3 regions of the Rhizobacter sp. P5_A1 genome follow, and region 1 is predicted to be linked to each of the others. Evidence: predicted binding sites of a transcription regulator. Region 1 holds the regulator's gene; each other region holds the start of a gene.
The links. The regulator HrcA, encoded in region 1, represses chaperone genes, less so after heat shock. The targets are predictions, from matches to a motif close to TTAGCACTCNNNNNNNNNGAGTGCTAA.

Region 1 (9,816 bases):
CGCTGTAGAGACGCTCGGCGCCGGCATCGCCGACATAGCGCTGCTCGATCGCCGTCTCCGCCTCGATGTGGGCCACGGCGAGGCGTTGGCGGGCTGCGAGATTCTTGTCGTGGGAGAAGTCCTTGCGCAGTGCCTGTTCGATCTCGTGCGGGCGCGTGTGCTGGCCCTCGATGCGGTTCGTGTAGTACGAGTTCATGCCGCGCAGCAGCACACGCAGCTCCGGCGCGATGGATTGGCCGGCCAGCTGGGTGGCCGCCCGCGCGAGGTCATGCGCCTTGGCGAGCAACGGCCCCTGCTGCCGGGTGGATGGAAGCAGCGGCTCGAACTGGTGAGGCGAGTCGCACATGCAGAACCATTTTGCCAACATTCAGGCATGCATAGTTCATTGATTTAAAAGATATTTATTCCTCTTTTGCCAAGATTTTTGCGAAGATGTTTTCGCCCGTCTTCCTGGCGCAGCCGCGGCGCACGTGTCAATAGTGCGGCGGCAATTCGTCGCGCGGGTCGCGCGTTGCGTTGGTCTCAGCGGTCGGCGCCTGCTGGCGCAAGACGGCGACCTCGCGCAGCAGCCAGTCGATCTGGTCCTGCTGGCGTGCGACCAGGCGGTTCAGATGGTCCACCAGGTCTTCGGCGAAGCTGGCCTTGACCTCCAGATCGGTCAGGCGTCGTTCGATCGGGTCGTCGGTCATCGGCTGGATTTTGGTAGGCCGCCCGTGAGTCGAACACGGCACCAACAGATTATGAGTCTGCTGCTCTAACCATCATGAGCTAGCGGCCCGAAGCTGGGGGATTGTAGGCAGCGGGCGGCCCGTGGCTCGTGGCTCGCCGCTACTTGGTGCTCAGCGCGTTGCTGACCAGCCGCGACGTGATGTCGACGATCTGGATCATCCGGTCGTAGGCCATGCGCGTCGGCCCGATCACGCCGAGCGTGCCGACGATCTGGCCGTTGACCTCGTACGGCGCCGAGACGACCGAGAGTTCCTCGAACGGCACGACCATGCTCTCGCCGCCGATGTAGATGCGCACGCCCTCGGCACGGCTGCTGACTTCGAGCAGGCGCATCAGCTGGGTCTTCTGCTCGAACACGTCGAAGAGCTTGCGCAGACTGCCCATGTCGCTGGAGAAATCCTGCACCGTCAGCAGGTTGCGCTCGCCGGAGATCACGACCTGCTCCTGGCTGTCGGCGTGCGCCTCGCTGCCGGCCTGGACCGCGGCCTGCATCAGCGTCGCGATCTCGCCGCGCAGCGCATCGACCTCGGTCTTCAGGCGCTCGCGCACGTCTTCGATCGTCAGCCCGCGGTAGTTCGTGGTCAGGTAGTTGCTGGCCTCGATCAGCTGCGACTGGGTGTAGTCCTGCGCGGTGAAGATCACCCGGTTCTGCACATCGCCGTCGGGCGCGACCATGATCACCAGCACGCGCCGCTCGCTCAAGCGCATGAACTCGATGTGGTGGAACACGCTCGCCTTGCGCGGCGCGGTGATCACGCCGACGAAGCTCGACAGGTTCGACAGCAGCTGCGCGGCATTCGCGATCACGCGCTGCGGCTGGTCGGGCGGCAACTGCGGCGGCGCGGCACCCATGCCGACGAAGGGCTGCGCGGTCAGCATCGTGTCGACGAAGAGCCGGTAGCCGCGCGCGGTCGGGATGCGGCCAGCGCTGGTGTGCGGGCTCGCGATCAGACCGAGGTCTTCGAGATCGGCCATCACGTTGCGGATCGTCGCCGGCGAAAGCTCGAGACCGCTGGCGCGGGAAAGCGTGCGCGAGCCGATCGGCTGACCGTCCGCGATGTAGCGTTCGACCAGGGCTTTCAGCAGGGTTTTCGCGCGCTCGTCCAGCATGTTTCGATTGTAGGTTGCACGGCGTGGGCAGGGGTGTTCGGCGGCCGGCCGAAAGGGGTCGCTGTGGTGTAATCCCGCGCATGGCCAACCGCTTTCGTCACGCCGCGCTCGTGGGCAAATACCAGGCCCAGGGGATCCGCGATGTGCTCGAGGAAATCGCCCAATTCCTGACGCGCCAGGGCCTCGAAGTCTCGCTCGAACAGCAGACCGCGCTGAACACCGGCATCGACGGTTTCGGCGCGCTGACCGTGGCCGAACTCGGCCGCGACTGCGACCTCGCGATCGTCGTCGGCGGCGACGGCACGATGCTCGGCATCGCGCGCCAGCTGGCCCGCTTCGGCACGCCGCTGGTCGGCATCAACCAGGGGCGCCTGGGCTTCATCACCGATGTCAATGTCAGCCAGTTCGCCGAAGCGCTCGCGCCGATGATCGCCGGCGACTACGAGGAAGAACGCCGCACGATGCTCGAAGGCGGCGTCTGGCGCGACGACGCGCTGATCTTCGAGGGCTTCGCGATGAACGACGTGGTCGTCAGCCGCGGCGCGGCCGCGAGCATGGTCGAGCTGAAGGTCGACATCGCCGACGAGTTCGTCGCGAACTTCCGCTCCGATGGCCTGATCATCGGCTCGCCGACCGGTTCGACCGCCTATGCGCTGTCGGCCGGCGGGCCGATCCTGCACCCGGGCATCGCCGGCTGGGTGCTGGTGCCGATCGCGCCGCACGATCTGTCGAACCGGCCGATCGTGCTGCCGGACACGGGCGAGATCAGCATCGAGATCGTCGCCGGGCGCGATGCCAGCGTCAGCTTCGACATGCAGTCGCTCGCGAGCCTGCTGCACGGCGACCGCGTGCGCGTGCGGCGCTCGGCGAGCCAGGTGCGCTTCCTGCATCCGCGCGGCTGGAGCTACTACGCCACGCTGCGGCGCAAGCTGCACTGGAACTCCGGGGTGAACTGAAATGCTGCGCCGGCTGTCCTTGCGCGATTTCGTGATCGTCGCCGCGCTCGAAGTCGAGTTCGACGCGGGCTTCTCGGTGCTGACCGGCGAGACTGGCGCGGGCAAGTCGATCCTGGTCGATGCGCTGCAGCTCGCGCTCGGCAGCCGCGGCGACGCCGGCGTGGTGCGCGAAGGTGCGGCGCGGGCCGAGATCGGGGCCGAGTTCGATGCGCCGGCGAGCCTGGCGGGCTGGCTCGACGAAGCCGGCTTCGATGCCACCGGCGAGACGCTGCTGCTGCGCCGCACGATCGATGCGCAGGGCAAGAGCCGGGCCTGGATCAACGGCAGCGCCGCGACACTCGCACAGCTGCGCGAAGCCGCCGATCACCTCGTCGACATCCACGGCCAGCATGCCTGGCAGAGCCTGACGCGCGCGCCCTCGGTGCGCGCGCTGCTCGATGCGTTCGCCGGCGTCGACGCGGCACCGCTCGCGGTGCTCTGGTCGGACTGGAAGCAGGCCGCCGAGGCCTTGACGGCCGCCGGCACGCAGCAGGCCGGCCTCGACCGCGAACGCGAGCGCCTGGCCTGGCAGATCGGCGAACTCGACAAGCTCGCGCCGGGCGACGACGAATGGGCCGAGCTCGAAGCCGAGCACAAGAAGCTCGCGAACGCGCAGGCGCTGATCGACGCCGCGCGCAGCGCGCTCGATGCCGTCTGCGATGCCGACGACAACGCCGATGCCCTGACCGGCCGCGCGCTGCATGCGCTCGAAGGCGTCGCCGCGTTCGACGCGCAACTCGCGTCGACGATCGAAGTGCTGCAAGGCGCGCAGGCCCAGCTGCAGGACGCCGCGCACACGCTGAGCGGCTACCTGCACCACACCGACCTCGAGCCGCAGCGGCTGCAGGCGCTGGACGATCGGCTCTCGGCCTGGATGGGCCTGGCGCGGCGCTACCGCCGGCCGCCCGAGGAACTGCCCGCACTGCTCGCGCAGTGGAAGGACGAGCTTTGCGCACTCGAGGCCGCGGCCGATCTCGAAGCGCTGCAGCGCGAACTCGCGCGTGCGCTCGCGGCCTTCGAGGCCGAAGCCAGGCGTGTCTCGGCGGCACGCCGCGCGGGTGCGCCCCGGCTCGCGCAGGCGGTCACGCAGGCGATGCAGCAGCTCGGCATGGCCGGCGGCCGCTTCGAGGTCGCGTTATCCAGGCAGGAGGCGCCGCAGTCGTTCGGAATGGAGTCGGCCGAGTTCCTGGTCGCGGGCCACGCCGGCAGCACACCGCGGCCGCTGGCCAAGGTCGCGTCGGGCGGCGAGCTCTCGCGCATCGCGCTGGCGATCGCGGTGACGACGAGCCAGCCGCAGCGCGGCGCCGCGGCACGCGACGAAGCTGCAGCGACGCTGATCTTCGACGAGATCGACGCCGGCGTCGGCGGCGCGGTGGCCGAGACGGTCGGCCGGCTGATGAAGCAGCTCGGCCGCGACCGGCAGGTGCTCGCGGTCACGCACCTGCCGCAGGTCGCGGCCTGTGCCGACCATCACTTCGTCGTCTCGAAGCAGCTGCGCGACGGGCTGACGCTGAGCGAGGTCAACCCGGTCGGCGGCGAGCTGCGGGTCGCCGAGGTGGCGCGCATGCTCGGTGGCGAGCGGCTCTCGAACACCCGTCTCGCCCACGCGCAGGAGATGCTCGCGGTGGGTGCCGATCCGGCGCCGTCGGCACGCGGGCGCAAGCGGTCATGAACGCGATCGAAGGCCCCACCAGCGCGACCTCGCCCCGCGAGGTCGTGCTGGTCAGCGGCATCTCCGGCTCCGGCAAGTCGGTCGCGCTGCATGCGCTCGAGGATGCCGGCTTCTTCTGCGTCGACAACCTGCCGCCCGAGCTGCTGCGCGAGTTCCTGCGGCTCGAGCACGACCGGCTCGATCGGCGCCTCGCGATCGCCGTCGATGTGCGCAGCGCCGGCTCGTTGCCGCACCTGCTGCCGCTGATCCAGCAGCTGCGCGCCGAGGGCGTCGCGATCCAGGTGGTGTTTCTCGATGCGAGCACCGATGCGCTGGTGCGGCGTTTTTCCGAGACGCGCCGACCGCACCCGCTGTCGGCCGACTCCGCGGCGCATCCCCCGGGTGATGCGGCGCCCGACACGCGCCGCGCGCTGGTCGAGGCGATCGAGCTCGAACGCGAGCTGCTCGCCGAGCTGCGCGAGGTCGCCACGGTCGTCGACACCAGCCAACTGCGCCCGGCCCAGCTGCGCATCTGGGTGCGCGACATGGTGCGCGCGGGCAGCAACCGGCTGACGCTGGTGTTCGAGAGCTTCGCGTTCAAGTACGGCGTGCCGCTCGACGCCGACTACGTGTTCGATGTGCGCGTGCTGCCGAACCCGCACTACGTGCGCGAGCTGCGCCCGCTGACCGGGCGCGACGAGCCGGTCGCCCACTACCTGCGCGCGCAACCCGAGGTCGGCGAGATGCTGGCCCAGATCGAGGCCTTCATCGCGCGCTGGCTGCCGGCGTTCGAAAGCGACCAGCGCAGCTACCTGACGGTCGCGATCGGCTGCACCGGCGGTCAGCATCGCTCGGTCTATTTCGCGCAGACGCTGGCCGAGCGATTTCGCGGCCGCTCGGCAACGCTGGTCCGTCACCGTGAGCTCGATGCCCGCTGAACCGGCCGCGCAGGAGTTGCCGCTGTTCCCGCTGCAGGCGGTGCTGTTCCCCGGCGGCCTGCTCGGCCTGACGGTCTTCGAAGCGCGCTACCTCGACCTGATCACGCACTGCCTGCGCGATCGTGCGCCCTTCGGCATCGTCGGGCTGCGCAGCGGCGGCGAGGTGCGGCGCAAGGGCGAAGAGACTGTCAGCTTCGAGCCGATCGGCACGCAGGCCGAACTGATCAGCGCCGACAGCGATCGGCCGGGGATCCTGCAGGTCCGGTGTCGCGGCACGCAGCGCTTCAAGGTCGACGCGAGCCGGCAGCAGGCCGACGGCCTGTGGCTCGCGCGCACCAGCGCGATCGACGACGACGAGACGCTGGCGCCGAACGAAGCACTGCTCGCCACCGTGAAAGCGCTGGCGACGACGATCGCGACGCTGAAGCAGACGAAGAACGAAGCGCCGTTCCTGGAGCCTTACCGCTTCGACGACGCCGGCTGGGTCGCGAACCGCTGGTGCGAGATTCTGCCGATCTCGCAGGCCGCGAAGCAGAAGCTGATGGAGCTGCCCGATCCGATCGTGCGGCTGCAGCTCGTCGACGACTTCCTGCGCAGCAAGGGCGTCGTCAGCTGACCGGCTGGGCCGACGCTTGCAGCAACAGTTTGCGCAGCGGCGAGGGCAGGCCGGCGGCGAGCGCTTCGTCGAGGCCGAACCAGCGGCCACTCGGCCACAGCGCCTCGATGCGCTCGCGCCGCGTTGCCGCCAGTCGGTCGGGCAGGGTCCAGCGGATCGGGTGCAGCGTCCAGTCCAGATGCGTCAGCACGTGCGTGAAGCTCGGCAGTGATTCGCCCCGCCCTGGCCACGCCGCGCTCGCGGTCTCGAAGCGCTGCGCCGAGTCGAACTCCGGCAGGCTCCACAGGCCCGCCCACACGCCGGTTGCCGGGCGCTGCGCGAGCCAGACCGCGTCGCGCCATTGCAGCCACAGCCACACGTGCTCGCGCGTGCCGCGCTTGAGCTTGCGGGTCTTGATCGGATAGCGCTCCTGTGTGCCGACGCGCGCCGCGGCACAGTCGATCTGAACGGGGCACAGCAGGCAGCTCGGCGCGCGCGCGCTGCACAAGGTCGCGCCCAGGTCCATCAGCCCTTGCGTGTAGCGCTCGATCTCGCGTTCGGGCAGCAGCGCGCCGGCCTGGTTCCAGAGCGCACGCTCGTGCCTCGTCTCGGCAAGATCGCCTTCGAACGCGAGCGTGCGCGTCAGCACGCGCTTGACGTTGCCATCGAGGATCGCGACCCGCTCGCCGAAGCAGAACGCCGCGATCGCTGCGGCCGTCGAGCGGCCGATGCCGGGCAGCTGCATCAGCTCGGCGCTGCTGCCGGGAAAGCGCCCGCCATGCCGCTCGACGACCGCCTGCGCGCAGGCGTGCAGGTTGCGCGCACGGCTGTAGTAACCCAGGCCGCTCCAGAGCGCGAACACGTCGTCGAGCGAGGCGGCGGCGAGCGCCGCGACATCGGGAAAGCGCTGCAGGAAGCGTGCGTAGTAGCCCAGAACGGTCGCGACCTGGGTCTGCTGCAACATGATCTCGGAGAGCCAAACGCGGTAGGGATCGCGCGTGTTCTGCCACGGCAGCGTGTGCCGGCCGTGCGTGCGCTGCCACTCGATCAGCCGCGTCGAGAACGACGCGGCCGGCCCGTCAGGCCTGCGCACGTTGGCGCGCGGCACCGAGTTCGAGCGACTGCGGCAACTGCAGCGAGATCAGGTCGTTGCCCGCGACCGGTCCGGCAAGGCTGCGCTCGCGCAACGCATCGAACAGCTGGCGAGCGCGGCGCAACAGGCCCTGCAGCCGCTCGTCCTGCGCTTCGAGTTCGACGATGCGCAGTTCCAGATCGCTCGCCGCGCTCTGCACGCGCTCGAGCGATTCGCGCCGGCGCCTGAAATTGCGGCGGCGCTCGCGCAGTTGCGAGTCGACCTGCGACGAGGTTGCCTTGTTCCACAGTTCGAGCTCGGCGCTGGCGTTCTCGAACACCACACGCAGCTTGGAAACCAGCATGCGGCGGAACTGCTCCATGAACTTCGGCTGAGCCAGGCGCAGCGCCTGGCTCAGGCCGAGGTACTGCGTGTAGCTGGTCTCGATCTCGCCGAGTTCGCCGATGAAGCTCGCCAAGTCGGGCGACTTGCTCATCGCCAGGCTGAAGCCGAATTCGCCGTTGAGCTTGCCGAATGACGCACCGAGCATGTCTCGGATCTCGTTGCTGCGCTTCTGGCCTTGCTCGAGCAGCAGGCGCAGCCGCGCACACATCGCAACGAAGGCCTTTCTCGCACCGAGGTTCAGCAGCGACGCGCTCATCTGCGCCTGCATCTCGGCCACTTCTTCGCGCAGCCGATCGGACGACAGCCCGACCAGCGCATCCTTCAGCATGCGGCTGTGAACGACACGCAGCGCCTGCAGCCGCACCGTGCATTGCTCGAATTCGGTCGTCTCGGCATCGATGCGCTCGAGCATCAGCCGCAGCTTGCCGCCGCTCTTGCCGCGCAGTCCGCGCAGCTCGAACATCTGCTCGGCGAGCTGGCGACGCTGGTCGCCCAGGCGCCGCGCGACATGGTTTTCCAGTTGCTGGGCGCCATCGGTCACGACCTGCTGGAGCACCTGGCGGCGCTGCGGCAGCAGCTGGGAGCCGAGCGCGGCTTCGAGCGCCGGCAGGCGGCTTTCGAGGAGCGCCCGGTCATCGTTCGCGACCCGCGCCGCAAGCGCCTGACGGGCCGACAGCGGGAACACGCGCTCGACGCCGATGCCGAGGGTGCGCGCGGTCTCGGCGCACTGCGAGGCGATCTGCGCATCGACCTGCTCGGCTGTCGCGAGCGGGTCGGCCAGCGCGTCGATCTTGTTCAGCACGACGAAGCGCGACAGCGCGTGCGTGCCGAGGTGATCGCGCCAGACGCCGAGGTCGGACTTGGTCACGCCGGTGTCGGCGCCGAGGATGAAGACGGTCGCGTGCGCGGCCGGCAGCAGGCTCAGCGTCAGCTCGGGCTCGGCGCCGATCGCGTTCAGCCCCGGCGTATCGAGCACGACCAGGCCTTGCTTCAGCAGCGGATGCGGATAGTTGATCAGCGCGTGGCGCCAGGCCGGCACCTCGACCCGGCCTTCGCCGTCGACGGGTGGGTTGTCGTCGACCTGCTCGTCGTCCCAGAAGCCGAGTTCGCGCGCGCGATCCTTGCCGACGAACTTCGTGCGCGTGACCTCCTGAAGCGATTCGGCGAGCCGCTCTGGGTCGCTGATCTGCAGCGGCCGGATGGTCCACGCGCGGCGCTGGGGTCGCAGCTCACCGAGCGACAGCCCTTCGAGCCGGGTCTCGATCGGCAGCAGCATCAACGCGGCGCTTTCTTCCGCGTCCCACGCCAGTTCAACCGGGCACATCGTCGTGCGGCCCGGTGTCGCCGGCAGTACGCGGCGGCCGGTGTCGGCGAAGAAGATCGCGTTGATCAACTCGGACTTGCCGCGCGAGAACTCGGCGACGAACGCGACCACGAGCTTCTCGTTGGCGAGGCGCTCGCGCATCGCGCCCAACTGCGCCGAGGCGGCCGCGTCGACCATCTCGTGGTCGGCCAGATAGCGCCCGACATCGTCGAGCCGCCGCGCGAGCGTCGTTCGCCAGCCGCTCAGGGCGTCGAGGCTGATCGCGAACGAAGGGGTCATGGGCTGCAGGATTTGGCGTGAGGTCCGGACGGCGGGTCATGCTAGCGCAAGGGCGCTGCACTGATCCGCCGGAAACATCTGCTCACCAACGAGTTCGGCGCGAAGCGCGAATGATTGCTCGATTGGGCCTATCGCCGCTGGCATCCGGGGCAGAAGTAGCTCGCCCGCTGGCCCTGCACGATGCGCTGTATGGTGCCGGCGCAACGGACGCAGCCCAGCCCGTCGCGGCCGTAGACGCGCGCCTGCAACTGGAACGCGCCGGCCATGCCGTGCGCGTCGCGAAAGTTCCGCAGGGTCGATCCGCCAAGTTCGAGGGCGCGCGCGAGCGTGTCGCGCACCGCGGTGGCGAGGCGCTCGCAGCGCACGCGGCCGATGCGGTCGCTGCGCGTGCGGGGGTCGATGCCGGCCTCGAACAGCGCCTCGCAGGCGTAGATGTTGCCGGCGCCGACGACGATGGCGCCGCCCAGCAGCGCCTGCTTGATCGCGACGCGCTTGCCCGCCAGCGCAGCATGCAGATGCGCGCCGGTGAACGCCGGGTCGAAGGGCTCGACACCGAGTCCGCCGAGCAGTTTCCCAGCCGCACCGGAATCGATCGCCGGCGACCAGACGACCGCGCCGAAGCGCCTTGGATCGGTCAGCCGCAAGGTGCCGCGCGCGGTCACCAGATCGAAGTGATCGTGCGGGCCGGGCTGGCCGGCCGCCGCATCGAATGCGAGCG
Region 2 (9,816 bases), on a different contig from region 1:
TCTTCGAGTACCACCACGCGTACACCGAGCTGAACCTGAAACTCTCGTCGGGTGCCTACGGCTCGACCTTCTTCATGCTGACCGGCTTCCACGGCTTCCACGTGTTCGTCGGCATGCTGATGCTGCTGTTCATCACGATTCGCTTGATGAAGGGCCATTTCACGCCGCAGCGTCACTTCGGCTTCGAGGGGGCCGCGTGGTACTGGCACTTTGTCGACGTGGTCTGGCTCGGCCTCTACATCGTCGTGTACTGGTTGTAGTGAGCCCCTCGGCCGACGGGTACGTCGGCCGATCCCCCGAGGGGATGCGGGCCGGCTTGGGGCGGCCCGGCGCTCGGCCCGCAGCGCGCGTCACGCAACAAACGCCGCTGAACGCGGCGTTTGCTTTTGGGTCGATCACCTGCCGAGCGGGATGCCCGTCGGCTCGATCCAGCCGGCCCACCAGCTGAAGACGATGCACGCGAACAAGAGCACCGACAAGCCGACTCGCACCGCCAGCGCACGCATCATGTTGCCGGTCTTCGGCTTGCCGTCGCGGCCATCGCGCATCATGAACACGCCGGCCAGCGCGAGCGCGCCGAGGATGCCGGCGAAGGCGAATCCGATCAGGTATTTCATGCGGCTCGATTATCCGCCGCGGGGTTTCCTGCGATGGCGCTGAGCAAGAACGCGCGCGCCGCACTCGTGCTGGCCGCGGCGCTGGCCGGCGTGATCGTCACCGCGAACCTCGGCGCCTGGCAACTGCGTCGCGCGGCGCAGAAGATCGCGTTGCAGGACGCGCTCGAATCGCGCGCGCGGCTGAGCACGCTGACCGCATCCGACCTGGCACGCACGGCCGAGCAGGCCGAGCCGCAGCACTACCGCCCGGTGCACCTGCGCGGGCGCTGGCTGCCCGAGCGCAACGTGTTCCTCGAGAACCGCCAGATGGCAGGGCGCGTCGGCTTCTACCTCGTCACGCCGCTGCGGCTCGAGGAGCGCGACGATGTCGTGCTGGTGCAGCGCGGCTGGGTGCCGCGCGACCTGCGCGAGCGCACGCTGCTGCCGACGATCGCGACACCGCCCGGCATCGTCGACGTCGACGGCCACATCGCCCCGCCGCCGGCGCGGCTGTACGAGTTCGCGCCGTCGACGACGGGCGTGATCCGGCAGAATCTCGACCTCGGCGAGTTCAGGCTCGAGACCGGTCTGCTGCTCGCGCCCCTGTCGGTGCAGCAGGCCGATTCGGCAAGCGCCGCTGGCGACGGCCTGCTGCGCCAATGGCCGCGCCCCGCGGTCGATGTTCAAAAGCACTATGGCTACGCGTTCCAGTGGTTCGCGCTCGGTGCGCTGATGGCAGGTTTGTATGTCTGGTTCCAACTCGTCCGTCCCCGGCTCCAGCGCAGCGATGCCCGGCCCTGACTCGCCGCTGGGCCTCACGGTGCATTCGATGCCGGCGCCGGCGCTCGATGGCGATGCCGCGCGCCGCACGAAAAGTGGCCGGCTGAAGATGCTGCTCGTGCTCGCGGTTTGCGCGGCGCCGGTGATCGCGTCGTACCTGACCTACTTCGTGATCCGTCCCGAGGGCCGCACCAACTACAGCGAGCTGATCCAGCCGCTGCGGCCGATCCCTGCCGAGCTACCGCTGACCGACCTGCACGGCACCGCGGTGCGCGCCGAGACGCTGAAGGGCCAGTGGCTGCTCGTCGTCGTCTCGGCCGCGGCCTGCGACGCCGCCTGCGAGAAGCACCTGTGGGTGCAGCGCCAGCTGCGCGAGACGCTCGGCCGCGAGAAAGACCGCATCGACAAGGTCTGGCTGATCGACGATGCCGGCATGCCGCGGCCGCAGACCTTGCAGGGCGTCACGACGAACACCGAGGCGACGGTGCTGCGTGCACCGGCCGCCGCCATTGCACAGTGGCTGCAGCCGGCCGCCGGCCAGGCGCTCGAAGACCACCTCTACATCGTCGACCCGCTGGGCAACTGGATGATGCGGGTGCCGCCGAATCCGGAGCCGGCGAAGCTCAAGCGCGATGTCGAGAAGCTGCTGCGTGCGTCGGCCGGGTGGGATCGGGCAGGGCGTTGACCTTTTGAATGCGGCGATGAACCCCGCGCCCTACGATCTGGCGCCGCTGCTCGCGATCCTCGCGCTCGGCGCGCTGCTCGCGCTGCTGCCGTTCGCGTGGGTCTGGCGGCGCGACCGCACGAAGGGCCCGGCGGCGCGGCTGCAGGCGCTGACCGTGCTGACCCTGTTCCTGACCTTCGATCTGGTGCTGTTCGGCGCGTTCACGCGCCTGACCGATTCGGGCCTCGGCTGCCCCGATTGGCCGGGCTGCTACGCCAGCGCGAGCCCGCTCGGTGCGGGCGCGCAGATCGGCGCGGCGCAGACGGCACTGCCGAGCGGGCCTGTCACGCACCCGAAGGCCTGGATCGAGATGATCCACCGCTACCTCGCGACCGGCGTCGGTGCGCTGATTGCGCTGCTCGCGCTGCTCAGCTGGCTCGCCGCGCGCCGCCGCCATCTGCCGATCTCCCCGTGGTGGGCGACCGCGACCTTGGTCTGGGTCTGCGTGCAGGGCGCGTTCGGCGCGTTGACAGTGACGATGAAGCTGTACCCGCTGATCGTCACCGCGCACCTGCTCGGCGGGCTGGCGCTGCTGGCGCTGCTCGCGGTGCAGAAGGAGCACTACCGGCGCACGCCGCTGGCACTGCCGCCGCGCCTGTACGGCGCGGCCATCGTGCTCGCGGCGCTCAGCGTGCTGCAGATCGCGCTGGGCGGCTGGGTCAGCACCAACTACGCGGTGCTCGCCTGCCGCGACTTCCCGACCTGCCAGGGCGCCTGGTGGCCGACGATGGACTTCGAGCACGGCTTCGCGCTGCTGCGCGAGCTCGGCGCCGGCAAGGACGGCGGCTTCCTGCCGTTCGCCGCGCTGACCGCGATCCACTATATGCATCGGCTCGGCGCCTATGTCGTGTTGCTTGGGATGGCGCTGTTCGCCTGGCAGCTGCACGCGAGCGGAGCGCCGGCACTGCGCCGCTGGGCGCAGGGCGTCGCCGCGATCGCGCTGTGGCAGCTTGCGACGGGCCTCAGCAACGTCGTGCTCGGCTGGCCGCTGCTCGGCGCGGTGGCCCACACTGCGGGTGCGGCGGCGTGGGTCACGCTGCTCGCGATGCTGCTGACGCGGGCGCGCCGCACCGCGCCGGCACAGGCGCATCAGGGTCTGCCGAATCGGCCGATGCGGGCGGCTCCGTAAAATGCGCAGTCCGCACCGCCCATGACCGATACCGTCGCCCCCTCCACCGCCGCCGTCGGCAGCAGTTCGCTGCCGTCGCGCGCGCGCCAGTTCTATGCGCTGACCAAGCCGCGCGTCGTGCAGCTGATCGTGTTCTGCGCGGTGATCGGCATGCTGATGGCCGTGCCCGGCGTGCCGGACCCCAAGGTTGCCCTGGCCGCGACCGCCGGCATCTGGTTGGTCGCCGCCGCCGCGGCTGCTTTCAACTGCGTCGTCGAGCAGCGCATCGACGCCCGCATGGCGCGCACCGCGTGGCGGCCGACCGCGCGCGGCCAGCTCAGCAACGTCCAGACCCTGAGCTTCTCGGCGCTGCTGTGTGCGGCCGGCAGTGCGCTGCTGTACTTCATCGTGAACCCGCTGACGATGTGGCTGACCTTCGCGACCTTCGTCGGCTACGCGGTGATCTACACCGTGCTGCTGAAACCGATGACGCCGCAGAACATCGTGATCGGCGGTGCCTCGGGCGCGATGCCCCCGGTGCTGGGCTGGGCCGCGATCCGCGGCGATGTCGGCGCCGAGGCGCTGATCATGTGCCTGATCATCTTTCTCTGGACGCCGCCGCACTTCTGGGCCCTCGCGCTGTACCGCGCCGAGGATTACCGCAAGTCGGGCCTGCCGATGCTGCCGGTCACGCACGGGGCCGAGTTCACGCGGCTGCATGTGTTCCTGTACACGCTGGTGCTGTTCGCCGGCAGCTTGCTGCCGTTCATCCAGGGCATGAGCGGCGCGGTCTACCTCGTCGCGGCGGTGCTGCTGAACGCCGGCTTCGTCGGCTACGGGTGGAAGCTGTGGCGCTCATACTCCGACGCGCTCGCGCGCAGGACCTTCCGCTATTCGATCGTCTACCTGTCGCTGCTGTTCGCCGCGCTGCTGATCGATCACTACCTGAGGCCGATGCTGTGACCCGCTCACGCCGATCGATGTTGTTCACCACCGCCGCGCTGTGCGTGGCACTCGCCGGCTGCGACAAGCTCGGGCTGGGCGCGAAGGCCGAGCCGCCGTTCCGCGGCGCCGACATCACCGGCGCCGACTACGGCCGCGCGCTCGCGCTGCCCGACGTGAACGGCCAGCCGCGCACGCTCGGCGACTTCAAGGGCAAGGTCACGGTCGTGTTCTTCGGCTACACGCAGTGCCCCGATGTCTGCCCGACGACGATGGCCGAGCTCGCGCTGGTCAAGAAGGCGCTGGGGGCCGACGCCGACAAGCTGCAGGCGGTCTTCATCACGATCGACCCCGAGCGCGACACACCCGAGATCCTCAAGTCGTACATAGCCAGCTTCGACCCGAGCTTCGTCGCGCTGCGCGGCACGCTCGAGCAGACGCAGACGACCGCGAAGGAGTTCAAGGTCTATTTCGCCAAGGTGCCGGGCAAGACCGAGGGCAGCTACACGATGGACCATTCGGCCGGCACCTACGTCTTCGATGCGAAAGGCAACGTGAGGCTGTTCGAGCGCTACGGCGCCGGTGCCGAAGGGCTGACGGCCGACATCAAGGCGCTGCTCGCACGCGGCTGAAGCCGTCGCCGCGAGCGCCCAGCAAAACGGCCCCGAAGGGCCGTTTCTTGTCCGCAGAGACCTTTACACGCTTTCTGCCAGCGCCTTGCGCATCTTCTTCATCGCGGCGACCTCGATCTGGCGGATCCGCTCGGCGCTGACGCCGTACTCGGCCGCCAAGTCGTGCAGGGTCATGCCGCCCGAGCTGTCGTCGTTGACCTTCAGCCAGCGCTCTTCGACGATGCGCCGGCTGCGCGCGTCGAGCGCATCGAGCGCCATCGCGATGCCGTCGCCGGCGAGCCAGTCGCGGTTGCGTGCCTCCAGCACGCGCGTCGGCTCGCTCGCCTCGTCGGCCAGGTAGGCGATCGGCGCAAAGCTCTCTTCGCTGTCGTCGGTCTGCGGTTCGAGCGCGACATCGCCGCCGGACAGGCGCGTCTCCATTTCGAGCACCTCTTCGCGCTTGACGTTCAAGGTGCGCGCGAGCGTGTCGACCTCGCGTTGCGTCAGCGTGCTGCGGTGCGTGTCGATGTCGAGCGCGTCGCCCTTCAGGCTTTGCTTCATCGAGCGCAGGTTGAAGAACAGCTTGCGCTGCGCCTTGGTCGTCGCGACCTTGACCATGCGCCAGTTCTTCAGGATGTACTCGTGAATCTCGGCCTTGATCCAGTGCATCGCGTAGCTGACCAGGCGCACGCCCTGGTCGGGGTCGAAACGTTTCACGGCCTTCATCAGGCCGACATTGCCTTCCTGGATCAGGTCGCCGTGCGGCAGTCCGTAGCCGAGGTACTTGCGCGAGATCGAGACGACCAGGCGCAGGTGCGACAGCACGAGCTTTCCGGCGGCTTCGAGGTCGCCGGTGGCACGCAGGCGGGTCGCGTACGCGACCTCTTCCTCGTGCGTCAAAAGCGGCACGCGGTTCGCGGCGGTGATGTAGGCGTCGAGATTGCCCAGGGACGGCACCAGCGCCCAGGGGTCGCGCAGGGTCAGAGCAGCAGCAGGGGTTGTGTTCATGGAGAAATCAGACACTCCGAACTCCTTTCAAGTTCCGCGCATATTAGCACTCGATGTCCGGGAGTGCTGATTGCGATCTCCTATCGCCGGGATTGCCTGACTCCGCGCAAAACATCAAGATTCGTAAAGCCTTGCTAGTGAGCGAGCGCTGACAAATGTGGGCTCGATACGGCGCGTGGGCGACGTGCCCGACGGAGCCGGCGTGCGGCTAAAGTGCCTGCATGAACGCCCTCCCCGAAGCGCCCGATGCGCACCGGCAGACCGACCCGGCCGCCGACCCCGATCCGGCCGAAAGCGCCGAATGGCGCGATGCGTTCAGTGCGCTGCTCGCCGCGCACGGACCGCAGCGCGCGCGCCAGATCCTCGACGAGCTGGCGCAGCTCGCGCGCCAGCAGCGCATCGGCTGGGCGCCCGAGCTCTCGACGCCCTATGTCAACACGGTCGCGGTCGACGCGCAGCCAGCGTTTCCGGGCGACCTCGCGCTCGAGGAGCGGCTGGCGTCGCTGATGCGCTGGAACGCGCTCGCGATGGTGGTGCGCGCGAACCATTCGTACGGCGAGCTCGGCGGCCACATCGCCAGCTACGCGAGCGCCGCCGATCTGTTCGAGGCCGGCTTCAACCACTTCTTCCACGCGCGCAGCGCGGCGCATGGCGGCGACCTGGTCTTCTTCCAGCCGCACAGCGCGCCCGGCGTCTATGCGCGAGCGTTTCTCGAAGGCCGGCTCGGCGAGGACGACCTGGCGCACTACCGCCAGGAGCTCAGCGCTTCGGCCGCGCACGGCGGCCGCGGGGCGCGTGGCCTGAGCAGCTACCCGCATCCGTACCTGATGCCCGACTTCTGGCAGTTCCCGACCGGCTCCATGGGCATCGGCCCGATCAGCTCGATCTACCACGCGCGTTTTATGCGCTACCTGACGCACCGCCGCCTGCTCGACTGCGCCGAACGGAAAGTCTGGGGCGTGTTCGGCGACGGCGAGATGGACGAGCCCGAATCGATGAGCGCGCTGACGCTGGCCGCACGCGAGAAGCTCGACAACCTCGTCTGGGTCGTCAACTGCAACCTGCAGCGCCTGGACGGCCCGGTGCGCGGCAACGGCCGCATCATCGACGAGCTCGAGAAGCTCTTCGCCGGCGCCGGCTGGAACGTCATCAAGCTGGTCTGGGGCAGCGACTGGGATGGCCTGTTCGCGCGCGACACCGGTGGCGCGCTCGCGCGCGCTTTCGCGAACACCGTCGACGGCCAGATGCAGACCTTCGCCGCGAAGGACGGCCGCTACAACCGCGACAACTTCTTCGGCCAGAACGAAGCCTTGCAGCGCCTCGCGCAAGGCATGACCGACGAGCAGATCGACCGGCTCAAGCGCGGCGGCCATGATCTCGTGAAGATCCACGCCTCCTACGCCGCGGCCGCCGCGCACCGCGGCCGGCCGAGCGTGATCCTGGCCCACACGAAGAAGGGCTACGGCATGGGCAGCGCCGGCCAGGGACGCATGACGACGCATTCGCAGAAAAAGTTCGAGAGCGTCGACCTGATCGAATTTCGCAACCGCTTCAACCTGCCGCTGACGGACGAACAGGCGACCTCGCTCGCGTTCTACCGCCCCGCCGACGACAGCGCCGAGATGCGCTACCTCAAGGCGCGCCGCGCCGCGCTCGGCGGCTCGCTGCCATGCCGCGAGACGGCCTGCGCGCCGGTCGCGGTGCCGGCGCTCGGCGCCTACGCCGACTTCGCCGTCAACGCCGCGGGCAAGGAGATGAGCACGACGATGGCCTTCGTGCGCCTGCTCGCCAACCTGCTGAAAGACGCGACGCTCGGCCCGCGCGTCGTGCCGATCGTCGCCGACGAGGCGCGCACCTTCGGGATGGCGAACCTGTTCAAGCAGGTCGGCATCTATTCGAGCGTCGGCCAGCGCTACGCGCCGGAAGACATCGGCTCGGTGCTCAGCTACCGCGAGGCGACCGACGGCCAGATCCTCGAGGAAGGCATCAGCGAGGCCGGCGCGATCGCGAGCTGGACGGCCGCGGCGACGAGCTACAGCGTGCACGGCCTGGCGATGCTGCCGTTCTACATCTACTACTCGATGTTCGGCTTCCAGCGCGTCGGCGACCAGATCTGGGCCGCCGCCGACCAGCGCGCCCGCGGCTTCCTGCTGGGGGCAACCTCGGGTCGCACGACGCTCGGCGGCGAAGGGTTGCAGCACCAGGACGGCACGAGCCACCTGGTCGCCGCGACGATCCCGAACTGCAAGGCCTACGACCCGGCGTTCGCCGGCGAGATGGCGGTGATCGTCGATGCCGGCATCCGCGCGATGCTGGTCGAGCAGCAGGACGTCTTCTACTACGTCACGCTGATGAACGAGAACTACGCGCAGCCGAGCCTGCCGGCCGAGCACCACGCCGACGTGCTGCGCGGCTGCTATCGCTACGACGGATGGAAGGGCGAAAGCGGCGCGCCGCCGAGCGGGCCGGCGCTGACGCTGCTCGGCTCCGGCGCGATCCTGATCGAGGTCGCGCGCGCCGCGCGGCAGCTCGCCGGCGAAGGCTTCGCGGTCGAGGTCTTCAGCGTCACGAGCTGGAGCGAGCTCGCGCGCGACGGCCGCGCCTGGCAGGCAGCCGCGCTGCGCGACGATGCGACGCTGGTCGGCGAGGCCGCCGCGCTGCCGTTCATCGCGCAGCAACTCGCGCGCAGCGCCGGCCCGATCATCGCGACGACCGACTACGTGTGCGCGCTGCCTGAAAGCGTGCGCGCGTTCCTGCCCGCGGGCCGCCGCTACCTGACGCTCGGCACCGACGGCTTCGGCCGCAGCGACACGCGAGCGCAACTGCGCGCGTTCTTCGGCGTCGATGCGGCCGCGATCGTGCGCGCCGCGAAGGCCCTGACGAGCGCTCGGCACTGACGCCGCCCGCGTGGCGTGGTGGTGGACAATCGCGCCTCCGTTTGCCCGGCCGAATGGCGCCGGGCGCATCCAGACAAGAGGCCTCTTTGCTCAAGAACCTGATCGTGTACCGCATCGGCCCGGGCTGGGCCGCCAACAGCGCCGAGCTCGAAGCCGGCCTCGACAAGATGATCTTCGTGGAGTGCGGGCCGACGCAGCCGCTCGCCGCCGGCTGGGCGCCGCCGCGCGGCCAGGCGCACGGCCCGCTGGTCGAATCGATTGCCGGTCAATGGCTGATGAAGCTCGTGATCGAGCAGCGCGTGCTGCCGTCGGCGGTGATCAAGCGCCGCGTCGATGCGCGCGCCGCGCAGATCGAGCAGGCCACCGGCCGCAAGCCCGGCAAGAAGCAGACGAAGGAACTGAAGGACGAGGTCGTCCTCGAGCTGCTGCCGCAGGCCTTCACGAAGCAGGCCGCGATCAAGGTCTGGCTGAACCCGAAAGACCGCCTGCTGATGATCGATGCGAGCAGCCCGGCGAAGGCCGACGAGGTCGTCACGCAGCTGGTCAAGGCGCTGGCCGGTCTGGCACTGACGCCGCTGCACACCGCGCAGTCGCCGGCCGCGGCGATGTCGGAATGGCTGACGACCGGCGAGGCGCCGGCCGGTTTCAGCATCGACCGCGAATGCGAGCTGAAATCGGCCGACGAGAGCAAGTCGGCGGTGCGCTACGCGCGCCATGCGCTCGACATCGACGAGGTGCGCCAGCACATTGCCGCCGGCAAGCTGCCGACGCAGCTCGCGCTGACCTGGCAGGGCCGCGTTTCATTGCTGCTGACCGAGGCGATGCAGGTCAAGAAGATCGCGTTCCTCGAAGGTGTGTTCGAGGGCGCGGGCAAGCCGGCCAAGGACGAAGCCTTCGACGCCGATGCTGCGATCGCGACCGGCGAGCTCGGCAAGCTGATCCCCGACCTGATCGACGCGCTCGGCGGCGAGCACCAGCCGGGCGTGCCGGCGCTCGCGGCCTGAGGCGTCCGCGGCGCAGGGTTCGTCGGCACCGACCATGAGCCTGGCCCGCCGCGAGTTCCTGCAGCTGCTGGCGTACGCGTCGGCGGCCGGCCTGGCGCTCGATGGCCGCGGCGTGCTCGCGGCTGAACCCACAACCGCGCAGCGTC
Region 3 (9,816 bases), on a different contig from region 1:
AGGGTGCGCGCCTGGCGGCACTGGTCGCCTCGGGCGGCATCGAGATCGGCGCCATCCACACCTACCTCGAGCTGTTCGCACGCTACTTCGTCGACCTGACACCGAACGTCGCGCTGATCGCCGCTCATGCGGCGGACGCGGCCGGCAACCTCTACACCGGCCCCAACACCGAGGACACGCCGGTCATCGTCGAAGCGACGGCGTTCTCGGGCGGCATCGTCATCGCGCAGGTCAACGAACTGGTGGATGGCGCAACCACGACGCTGCCGCGCATCGACATTCCGGCCGACTGGGTCGACTTCGTCGTCAAGGCGCCGCGCCCCAACGTCGTCGAGCCGCTGTTCACGCGCGACCCGGCGCAGATCAGCGAGATCCAGATCCTGATGGCGATGATGGCCATCAAGGGCATCTACGCCGAGTACGGAGTGCAGCGCCTGAACCACGGCATCGGCTTCGACACCGCCGCGATCGAACTGCTGTTGCCGACCTACGCCGCGTCGCTCGGCCTGAAGGGCAAGATCTGCCGGCACTGGGCGCTGAACCCGCACCCGGCGCTGATTCCGGCGATCGAAGCCGGCTGGGTCGAGTCGATCCACTCGTTCGGCTCCGAGTCGGGCATGGAGGACTACATTCGTGCCCGCTCCGACGTGTTCTTCACCGGCGCCGATGGCAGCCTGCGCAGCAATCGCGCGTTCTGCCAGGCCGCCGGGCACTACGCCTGCGACCTGTTCATCGGATCGACCTTGCAGATCGACCTGCAGGGGAACAGCTCCACCGCGACGCTCGGCCGCATCACCGGCTTCGGCGGCGCGCCCAACATGGGCGCCGACGCGCGCGGCCGACGCCACCCCAGCCCGGCGTGGCTGAGGGCCGGCCGCGAGGCACGCGCCGACCGGAGCGGCGCCGCCGGAACGCCGCGCGGGCAGAAGCTCGTCGTGCAGATGGTCGAGACCTTTCGCGAGCATATGCAGCCCGCGTTCGTCGAGCGGCTCGACGCCTGGACCCTGCAGCAGCAGGCCGGCATGGCCCTGCCCCCGATCATGATCTACGGCGAGGACGTCACGCACATCCTCACCGAGGAGGGCATCGCCAACCTGCTGCTGTGCCGCAGCGACGAGGAGCGCGAGCAGGCGATCCGGGGTGTCGCGGGCTACACGGCCGTCGGCCTGGCGCGCGACCCGCGCATGGTCGAGAACCTGCGCGACCGCGGCGTGATCAAGCGACCTGCGGACCTCGGCATCGACCCGCGTGACGCAACGCGCAACCTGCTCGCCGCGCGCAGCATGCGCGACCTCGTGCGCGCCTCGCACGGGCTGTACAGCCCGCCGAAGCGCTTCCGTAACTGGTGATTCGAAAGGCTGGCATGAGCAATGTGTCGTCGTCGGGGCTCGAGACCCTGGAATACCACTTCGCCGGCAACCGTCCCGCCGGGAACTTCGCACCGGTGCTGGTCGGCGTGGTCGGCTCCGGCAACCTCGAGGTCCTGCTCGAGCCGGCGTCGGGCAGCGATTGCAGCTTCCGCATCGAGACCTCCGCGCGCGGCTTCGGTGCGATCTGGAAGGCTGTCGTGAGCGACTTCCACCTGCGCCATCCGTTCGCCGGCATGCGCGTGTCCGTCAACGACATGGGCGCCACGCCGGCGGTGGTCAGCCTGCGGCTGGACCAGGCGGCGCAGGAGTTGCGGACATGAGCGGCGCGCTGTCCTATGCCGAATGCTCGGCGCGCGAGCGGCTGGCGCGGATCGTCGACGCCGGCAGTTTTCACGAATGGCTGCCGCCCTCGCTGCGCCTCACCAGCCCCCACCTCGCGCAGCTCGGCGTGCCGTGCGCGTTCGACGATGGCGTCGCGATCGGTCGAGCCAGCCTGGCTGGACGCCCGGTATTCGTCGCCGCACAGGAAGGCGAGTTCATGGGCGGCGGTGTCGGCGAGGTGCACGGTGCCAAGGTCGTCGGTCTGTTGCGCCGCGCACTGCGCGATGCGCCGCATGCGGTGCTGCTGCTGGCCGAGTCGGGCGGCGTGCGCTTGCACGAAGCCAATGCCGGACTGATCGCGGTCTCGGAGGTGATGCGCGCGCTGCTCGACGTGCGCGCCGCCGGCATCCCGGTGATCGTGCTGATCGGCGGCCGCAACGGCTGCTTCGGCGGCATGGGCATCGTCGCGCGCTGCGCCGACCACGTGGTGATGAGCGACATGGGCCGGCTGGCGATGTCCGGGCCCGAGGTGATCGAGGCATCGCACGGCGTCGAGGAGTTCGACTCGCGCGACCGCGCGCTGGTCTGGCGCACCACCGGCGGCAAGCACCGCTGGCTGAGCGGTGATTGCGACGCGCTGGTCGACGACGACGTCGCCGAGTTCCGCGCGGCGGCGATCGAGGCGCTGGACGCCTCATCGCCGATCACGCTCGCCGGCCTGGAGGACGAACATGCGTTGCTGGCCGATCGCCTGCGGCTCCTGCCGGCACGGGACGGCGAAGGCGACGATGCGGTCGACCTGTGGTCGGCGCTGGGGGTGCCCGACGCGGGGCGCGTGAATGAACTGGACGTGGCGGCCGTGCGCGCGCTTCGCCCGATCTGAGGAGCATGGAGATGGACTGGAAGAGCCTGGCGACGCGCCTCTTCGGCGCCGATCACCGCATCGAGACGGACTCTGATTTCCTGCACGGCGAAGCCGAATTCGACGGCGAGGCGCTGACCGTGATCGGGACCACCGGGCATGCGCCGATCGGCGTGCGGCTGGCCCTCGCACAGGCCCGTGTCGTGCTCGACACGGTGGCCCGCCATCCGGGCCGCCCCATCCTGCTGCTGATCGACACCCAGGGCCAGCAGCTTCGCCGCCGCGACGAGCTGCTCGGCATCAACCGCGCGATGGCGCACCTGGGCATGGCCATCGACTTCGCGCGACGGCGCGGCCATCGGGTGCTCGGGCTGGTCTACGACCAGGCGTTGTCGGGCGGCTTCATCACCTCGGGCCTGATTGCCAACGCCTGCGATGCGTTGCCCGAGGCCGAGATCCGTGTGATGCGCATCCCCGCGATGGCACGCGTGACCAAACTGCCGGAGGCGATGCTGACCGCGCTGTCGGCCTCCAACCCGGTGTTCGCTCCGGGCGTCGAGAACTACGTCGCGATGGGCGGCGTGCGCAGGCTGTGGCACGGCGATCTGCAGGCGGCGCTGCGTGACGCGCTGGCCGACGCACCGGTGCATGACCGGCGGGCCGAAGACGGCGCCGAACGCGGCGGGCGGCGGCTGGCGGCAGCGGTCGCGCAGCAGGTGCTCGACGCGGCCTGAGAGGCCGCGAGGCGGAACAAGGATGACGCCGCTGCACCGCCACCAGATCGCCTGGCTCGCGCGCGGCGCCTGGCGGCGTGTGCTCGAACGCCATTGGGACGGAGTGGGCCGCGAGTGCCTGGGGCATTGGGCCGAACACGGCTTGCCGCTCGTCGTGACGCGGCAGCCGTCCGGCGCGCGTGACGTCGCAGACGAGATCGCGCTCGGGCTGAGTGCGCCGCAACGCTGGGGACGGCGGCGCATCGCGCTGACCGTGCCGCGCACGGACGTGCTGTACTTCGACGAGTTCCCGCGCATCGACCAGATCGGTCCGTCGCTGCCGTCGGCGGCCAGAGCAGCCTTGCGGCGCCTGGGTGCGCAGTTGCAGGAAAGGCGCGCCACGGCTCGCGTCTATGGCAGTCACGGCTGGCAGCATCTCACCGGCCTCGATCATGTGCGCCAGGGATCGGATCTGGACGTCTGGGTCGCGGTGTCCGATGTCCATCAGGCCGATGCGGTGGCGGCGATGCTGCAGGGGTCGCGCTGTACCGGCCTGCGCCTGGACGGCGAGCTCGTGTTCGACGACGACACGGCCGTCGCCTGGCGCGAGTGGCACAGGTGGCGCGCGCGGCGTACCGGCGCCCTGCTGGTCAAGCGACTCGGCGGCCCGGCTCTGGCGACGCCGGACGACATCGGCGCGGTTTTGGGCACCGCGACGCCGATGGCATGAGCACTCTCGCGCCCGCGCGATCGGCGCTATCGGAGCCTCTGCCATCCGCGCAACAGATCGGCCGCGCTGCGACGCTGGCGCTGCACGACGAACTGGCACTCGCGCCCAAGCCGGGCCTGGTGACGCTCACCGACCCGGGCAGCCATGCCGACATGGACGCCCACACTTTCATGCGCAGCCTGTTCGCGCTGCGCGGCTACTTCGTCCGCATCGCAGTGCTCGGTGCGCGCGGGGCGCCGTTCGAGGCGCTCGAGCGCTGCGGCATCGACGCCGAAGCCCGCATGCTGGCGGCGACTGGCGGCATCAACACGCACCGCGGCGCCATCTTCGTGCTCGGCCTGCTGTGCGCGGCCGCCGGCGCGCTCGCCGCCAATCAGCAGCGGCCAGAGCCAGCCGCCCTGCGCCGTACCCTGATGACGCGCTGGGGCGCGGCTCTTGCCGCGCGGGCACTGCGGCCGTCGAACTTGCCGGGCGGGTTGGCCGCTCGGCGGCTCGGCCTGCGCAGTGCGTCGACGGAGGCCGCACTCGGATTCCCGACGCTGTTCGAGCTTGCGCATCCGGCGTTGCAGGCCGGGCTCGCGCGTGGCCTCGGGCCGCAGCGCGCACGGCTCGGCAGCCTGTTCGAGGTGATGGCCGTGCTCGATGACAGCAACCTGGCGCATCGAGGCGGACTCGAGGGCCTGCGCTTCGCGCAAGGTGCGGCGCGCGATTTCCTGGGTGCCGGGGGCGCGTCGAACCCGCAGGCGGCAGAGCGAGCCCATGCCATCGGCGTCGCATTCGTGCGGCGGCGCCTGTCGCCCGGCGGGGCCGCCGACACGCTGGCCGCGGCCTGCTGGCTGCATCGCATTCAGGCACTCGCCGTCGCATGACGCTTGCGCTCCTGTTTCCGGGCCAGGGCGCCCAGCATCCGCAGATGCTGCGCTGGCTCGACCGACGGCCGGAAGCCGCCACGACCCTGGGCCAATTGGCCGCGCTGATCGGTTCGGACTGGCGCAATCGCCTGGACGATGCCGACTGGCTCGCCTCGAATCGGGTCGCACAACCATTGCTGACCGGCATCGGCCTTGCAGCCTGGCAGTGCCTTTCGGAGCGGCTGCCGCTGCCGGCGGTGGTCGCCGGCTATAGCGTCGGCGAATTGGCGGCATTCGCGGTCGCCGGTGCGTTCGACACCGAGGCGGCCCTGGCCTTGGCCGGAACGCGTGCCGACCTCATGTCGGCGAGCGTATCGGGTACCGACACCGGGCTGCTCGCCGTGCACGGGCCGCGCGCACGCGAGCTCGGCGAGGCCGATCCGGATCTCGCAGTGGCGATCCGCATCGCCGACGAACGTGTGATCGTGGGCGGACCCTCACCCGCGCTCGACCGGGCGGCCACTCGATGGACGCAGGCAGGCTTGCGCTGCACTCGGCTGACCGTCCGCATCGCCTCGCACACGCCGTGGATGAGCGGCGCCGCCGCGGCCTTCGCACAGCGCCTGTCGGCGATGCCCCTGCGCACGCCACGAGCGGCGATCGCCTGCAATTTCAGCGGCGCGGCGACGCGCAATGCTGCCGCGCTGTCGCAGGCTCTCGCCCGACAGATCGCGAGCCCGGTGCGCTGGGGCGAGTGCATGGACTCGATCGCCGAGCGACGCACGCGCTGCGTGTTGGAGGTTGGTCCGGGCGCGACGCTCGCGGCCATGTGGCGCGAGCGTCACCCAGCAATCCCGGTGCGCTCGGTAGACGAGTTTCGTGACGTCGACGGCATCGTGCGCTGGGTCGAACGGACGCTGCGTTGAGGTGGTGTCCGTCAACGACGGCGCTTCGGCATCGGCAAATCGTCGAAATCGAACGCGCACTCGTCTCGCCAATCGTCCCGCCAGGCCAAGCTCTTGAAAGATCGGGTCCTCACCCTATAATCACGCCTGCTAGCACTCGAGAACGCTGAGTGCTAACGACGGAACCTGGCTTCCCGCCGATTCTTCGTCATACGTGATTGAGCGCACACTTCGCCTCGATCTCAGGCAATCCAACGTTATCAGTCCACTAGGAGATGTTATGAAACTTCGTCCGTTGCACGACCGCGTGATCGTCAAGCGCCTGGAACAGGAAACCAAGACCGCCTCCGGCATCGTGATCCCCGACAACGCCGCCGAGAAGCCGGATCAGGGCGAAGTCCTGGCCGTCGGCCCGGGCAAGCGCAGCGACAAGGGCGACTTCATCGTCCTGAACATCAAGGTCGGCGACCGGGTGCTGTTCGGCAAGTACAGCGGCCAGACCGTCAAGGTCGACGGCGAAGAACTGCTGGTGATGAAGGAAGACGACCTGTTCGCGGTCGTCGAGAAGTAAGCCTTCTCCTTCCTGATCAGCCCCAATTTCTAAGCATTCGGAGAAACAAACATGGCAGCAAAAGACGTCATCTTCGGCGGCGAGGCACGTGCCCGCATGGTCGAAGGCGTGAACATCCTGGCGAACGCCGTCAAGGTGACCCTCGGCCCGAAGGGTCGCAATGTGGTGCTCGAACGTTCGTTCGGCGGCCCGACCGTGACCAAGGACGGCGTGTCCGTGGCCAAGGAAATCGAGCTCAAGGACAAGCTCCAGAACATGGGCGCGCAGATGGTCAAGGAAGTCGCTTCCAAGACCTCCGACATCGCCGGTGACGGCACCACCACCGCCACCGTGCTCGCGCAAGCCATCGTTCGCGAAGGCATGAAGTACGTGGCCGCGGGCATGAACCCGATGGACCTGAAGCGCGGCATCGACAAGGCCGTCACCGCGCTGGTCGAGCAGCTGAAGAAGCAGTCGAAGGCGACGACGACCTCGAAGGAAATCGCGCAAGTCGGCACGATCTCGGCGAACAGCGACGAAGAAGTCGGCAAGATCATCGCCGATGCGATGGACAAGGTCGGCAAGGAAGGCGTCATCACCGTCGAAGACGGCAAGAGCCTGAACAGCGAGCTCGAAGTCGTCGAAGGCATGCAGTTCGACCGCGGCTACCTGTCGCCGTACTTCATCAACAACCCGGAAAAGCAGACCGCGACGCTGGACAACCCGTTCGTGCTGCTGTTCGACAAGAAGATCAGCAACATCCGTGACCTGCTGCCGACGCTCGAGCAAGTCGCGAAGTCCGGTCGTCCGCTGCTGATCATTGCCGAAGAAGTCGAAGGCGAAGCGCTCGCGACCCTGGTCGTCAACACGATCCGCGGCATCCTGAAGGTCGTCGCCGTCAAGGCACCGGGCTTCGGTGATCGTCGCAAGGCGATGCTCGAAGACATCGCGATCCTGACCGGCGGCAAGGTCATCGCCGAAGAAGTCGGCCTGACGCTCGAGAAGGTCCAGCTGGCCGATCTGGGCCAGGCCAAGCGCGTCGAAGTGGGCAAGGAAAACACCACGATCATCGACGGCGCCGGCGCCGCGGCCGACATCGAAGCGCGCGTCAAGCAAGTGCGCGTGCAGATCGAAGAAGCCACGAGCGACTACGACCGCGAGAAGCTGCAAGAGCGCGTGGCCAAGCTGGCCGGCGGTGTTGCGGTGATCAAGGTCGGTGCCGCGACCGAAGTCGAGATGAAGGAAAAGAAGGCCCGCGTCGAAGATGCGCTGCACGCCACGCGTGCTGCCGTCGAAGAAGGCATCGTGGCCGGTGGTGGCGTCGCGCTGCTGCGCGCCAAGCAGGCCGCAGGCACGATCGCCGGCGACAACGCCGACCAGGACGCCGGCATCAAGCTGGTGCTGAAGGCCATCGAATCGCCGCTGCGCGAGATCGTCTTCAACGCCGGCGGCGAAGCCAGCGTGGTGGTCGCTGCGGTGTTGGCCGGCAAGGGCAACTACGGCTTCAATGCCGCAAACGACACCTACGGCGACATGATCGAGATGGGCATTCTCGACCCGACCAAGGTGACCCGCACTGCACTGCAGAACGCGGCGTCGGTCGCTTCGCTGATGCTGACGACCGAGGCGATGATCGCCGAGGCTCCGAAGGAAGAGTCGGGCGCCGGCGGCGGCATGCCGGGCGGCATGGGCGGCATGGGTGGCATGGGCGGTATGGACATGTAATGTTATTTGGGCAGCTTTGCTGCCCAAATAACTCGGGGCGTTCGAGCATCGGTCGGGGACGACCGATGCTCAACTTCCCGGCAGTCAAAGAGGGCGCTTCGGCGCCCTCTTTCTATTGCGTCTGCGAGAGATGGCGCTCGATCTCGGCAGCGACGAACTTCGGCCGCTCGTGGATGATCCAGTGCGTCGCCCCGGGCACGCGCACGAGGCGCAGATCGGGGATGAAGGCGTCGAGGCCGTCGATCAGCGGCAGCGGCAGCGCGATGTCGTCTTCGGCCCAGATCACCAGCGTCGGCCGCTTCACGGTGACGAACTCGGGCGCGAACTCGATCTTCATCACCGCGGCATCGGCTGCCATCGGCGGGCGCAGCGGCGACGCGCGGTAATAGTTGCAGCCGCCGGTCAGCCCGGCATCCCAGATCGCGCGGTATTGCTGCCGCACCGGCTCGGTCAACCAGCCCCCGCCCTCGCGCTTCGGATCGGCCGCACCCATGTTCTCGAACATCGGCCACATGCGCGCGTAGTCGTTCTCGGCGAGCAGCGCTTCGGCATCATGCCGGCACAGGAAGTTCATGTAGGCGCTCGCGGCCTGCTGCTGCGGGCTGTGCTGCAACTCGCGCAGAAAGGTCGCCGGGTGCGGCGAATTGACGATCACGAGCCGCTTCAGCAACTCGGGGCGCAGCGCGGCCAGTGTCCACGCCACCGCGCCGCCCCAATCGTGCGCGACCAATGCCTCGATGGGTGCGCCACCGCAGTGCGCGATCAGCGCTTCGAGATCGGCGGTCAGGTGCTTGACGCGGTACTGCTCCGGCGCGGCCGGCGCGGATGACGGCCCGAAACCGCGCAGATTGGGAGCGACGCAGCGATAGCGGTCGCCGAAGTGCTCGAGGATCTCGTCCCAGACGAATGCCGCCTCGGGGAAGCCGTGCAGGAACACCAGCAGCGGCGCGCCGATCTTGCCGCTCGCGCGGCAGCTCAAGGTGATGCCATGCGGCAGCACGGCGTCGAAGGTTTCAATCATGGCTTGCCTCCTCGGGCTCGCAGTATCGGCCGCGCCCCGGCGCCACCGCGTCACCCGCGGGACATCAGCCGGGTTGGAGCCAGCCGTGCAACACGCGGGCCGCGTCGCCGACACCCTTCTTCTTCAACGCCGAGAACAGCGCGACCTGCACATCGGCCTCGTCGGTCACGATCTCGCCGAGCACGGTCTGCGCGCTGGCGAGCGCAGCGGTTGCTTCGGCGCGATTGAGCTTGTCGGACTTGGTCAGCAGCACCAGCAGCTTGACCGAGCCATTGCCCACCCGCTTTGCCATGAAGCTCATCAGTTGCCGATCGAGGTCGGTGAAGCCCAGGCGCGAGTCGACCATCAGCACGACACCGACGAGGCTGCGACGCACGTCGAGGTAGTCGGCCATCACCTTCTGCCAGCGCAGCTTCGCGCCGCGCGCGACCGCCGCGTAGCCATAGCCCGGCAGGTCGGCGAACAGTGCGTTCGGCACCATCTTCGGGCCGAGGTCGAACAGGTTGATGTGCTGCGTGCGGCCGGGCGTCTTCGACGCGAACGCGAGGCGCTTCTGCTGCGTCAGCGTGTTGATCGCGGTCGACTTGCCGGCGTTCGAGCGGCCGACGAAGGCGATCTCGGGCAGCTCGGTCTGCGGCAGCTGGTCGAGCTGGCTGGCGGTCGTGCGAAAGCGCGCGGTATGGCACCAGCCGAGCGCACGCTTCTCGATGTCGGCCGCTGTTTCGGCACCTGCCTCGTGACTCACGACCGGGGCCGGATTGGAATTGT

Region 2: the regulator HrcA is predicted to act here: its motif matches at 5,813-5,839, upstream of rpoH (RNA polymerase sigma factor RpoH).
Region 3: the regulator HrcA is predicted to act here: its motif matches at 5,903-5,929, upstream of AC1DTW_RS17385 (co-chaperone GroES).

The regions. Positions count from the first base shown of each region.
Region 1 is NZ_JBFUKR010000001.1:36,679-46,494, forward strand. It holds gene AC1DTW_RS00180 (Fic family protein) at 1-346, opposite strand, end outside; gene AC1DTW_RS00185 (SlyX family protein) at 474-689, opposite strand; tRNA gene AC1DTW_RS00190 (tRNA-Ile) at 701-778, opposite strand; gene hrcA (heat-inducible transcriptional repressor HrcA) at 829-1,839, opposite strand; gene AC1DTW_RS00200 (NAD kinase) at 1,920-2,795, shown strand; gene recN (DNA repair protein RecN) at 2,797-4,506, shown strand; gene rapZ (RNase adapter RapZ) at 4,503-5,423, shown strand; gene AC1DTW_RS00215 (LON peptidase substrate-binding domain-containing protein) at 5,413-6,039, shown strand; gene mutY (A/G-specific adenine glycosylase) at 6,032-7,111, opposite strand; gene AC1DTW_RS00225 (dynamin family protein) at 7,098-9,098, opposite strand; gene mutM (bifunctional DNA-formamidopyrimidine glycosylase/DNA-(apurinic or apyrimidinic site) lyase) at 9,227-9,816, opposite strand, start outside.
Region 2 is NZ_JBFUKR010000021.1:13,718-23,533, reverse strand. It holds gene AC1DTW_RS20495 (cytochrome c oxidase subunit 3) at 1-260, shown strand, start outside; gene AC1DTW_RS20490 (twin transmembrane helix small protein) at 396-617, opposite strand; gene AC1DTW_RS20485 (SURF1 family protein) at 651-1,397, shown strand; gene AC1DTW_RS20480 (SCO family protein) at 1,384-2,061, shown strand; gene AC1DTW_RS20475 (COX15/CtaA family protein) at 2,078-3,229, shown strand; gene cyoE (heme o synthase) at 3,251-4,171, shown strand; gene AC1DTW_RS20465 (SCO family protein) at 4,189-4,782, shown strand; gene rpoH (RNA polymerase sigma factor RpoH) at 4,846-5,769, opposite strand; gene mdeB (alpha-ketoglutarate dehydrogenase) at 5,991-8,666, shown strand; gene AC1DTW_RS20450 (recombination-associated protein RdgC) at 8,753-9,670, shown strand; gene soxB (thiosulfohydrolase SoxB) at 9,705-9,816, shown strand, end outside.
Region 3 is NZ_JBFUKR010000015.1:115,903-125,718, reverse strand. It holds gene mdcA (malonate decarboxylase subunit alpha) at 1-1,349, shown strand, start outside; gene mdcC (malonate decarboxylase acyl carrier protein) at 1,364-1,690, shown strand; gene AC1DTW_RS17410 (biotin-independent malonate decarboxylase subunit beta) at 1,687-2,574, shown strand; gene AC1DTW_RS17405 (biotin-independent malonate decarboxylase subunit gamma) at 2,586-3,287, shown strand; gene mdcG (malonate decarboxylase holo-[acyl-carrier-protein] synthase) at 3,310-3,996, shown strand; gene AC1DTW_RS17395 (triphosphoribosyl-dephospho-CoA synthase) at 3,993-4,865, shown strand; gene mdcH (malonate decarboxylase subunit epsilon) at 4,862-5,773, shown strand; gene AC1DTW_RS17385 (co-chaperone GroES) at 6,033-6,323, shown strand; gene groL (chaperonin GroEL) at 6,375-8,027, shown strand; gene AC1DTW_RS17375 (alpha/beta fold hydrolase) at 8,140-9,048, opposite strand; gene yihA (ribosome biogenesis GTP-binding protein YihA/YsxC) at 9,113-9,793, opposite strand.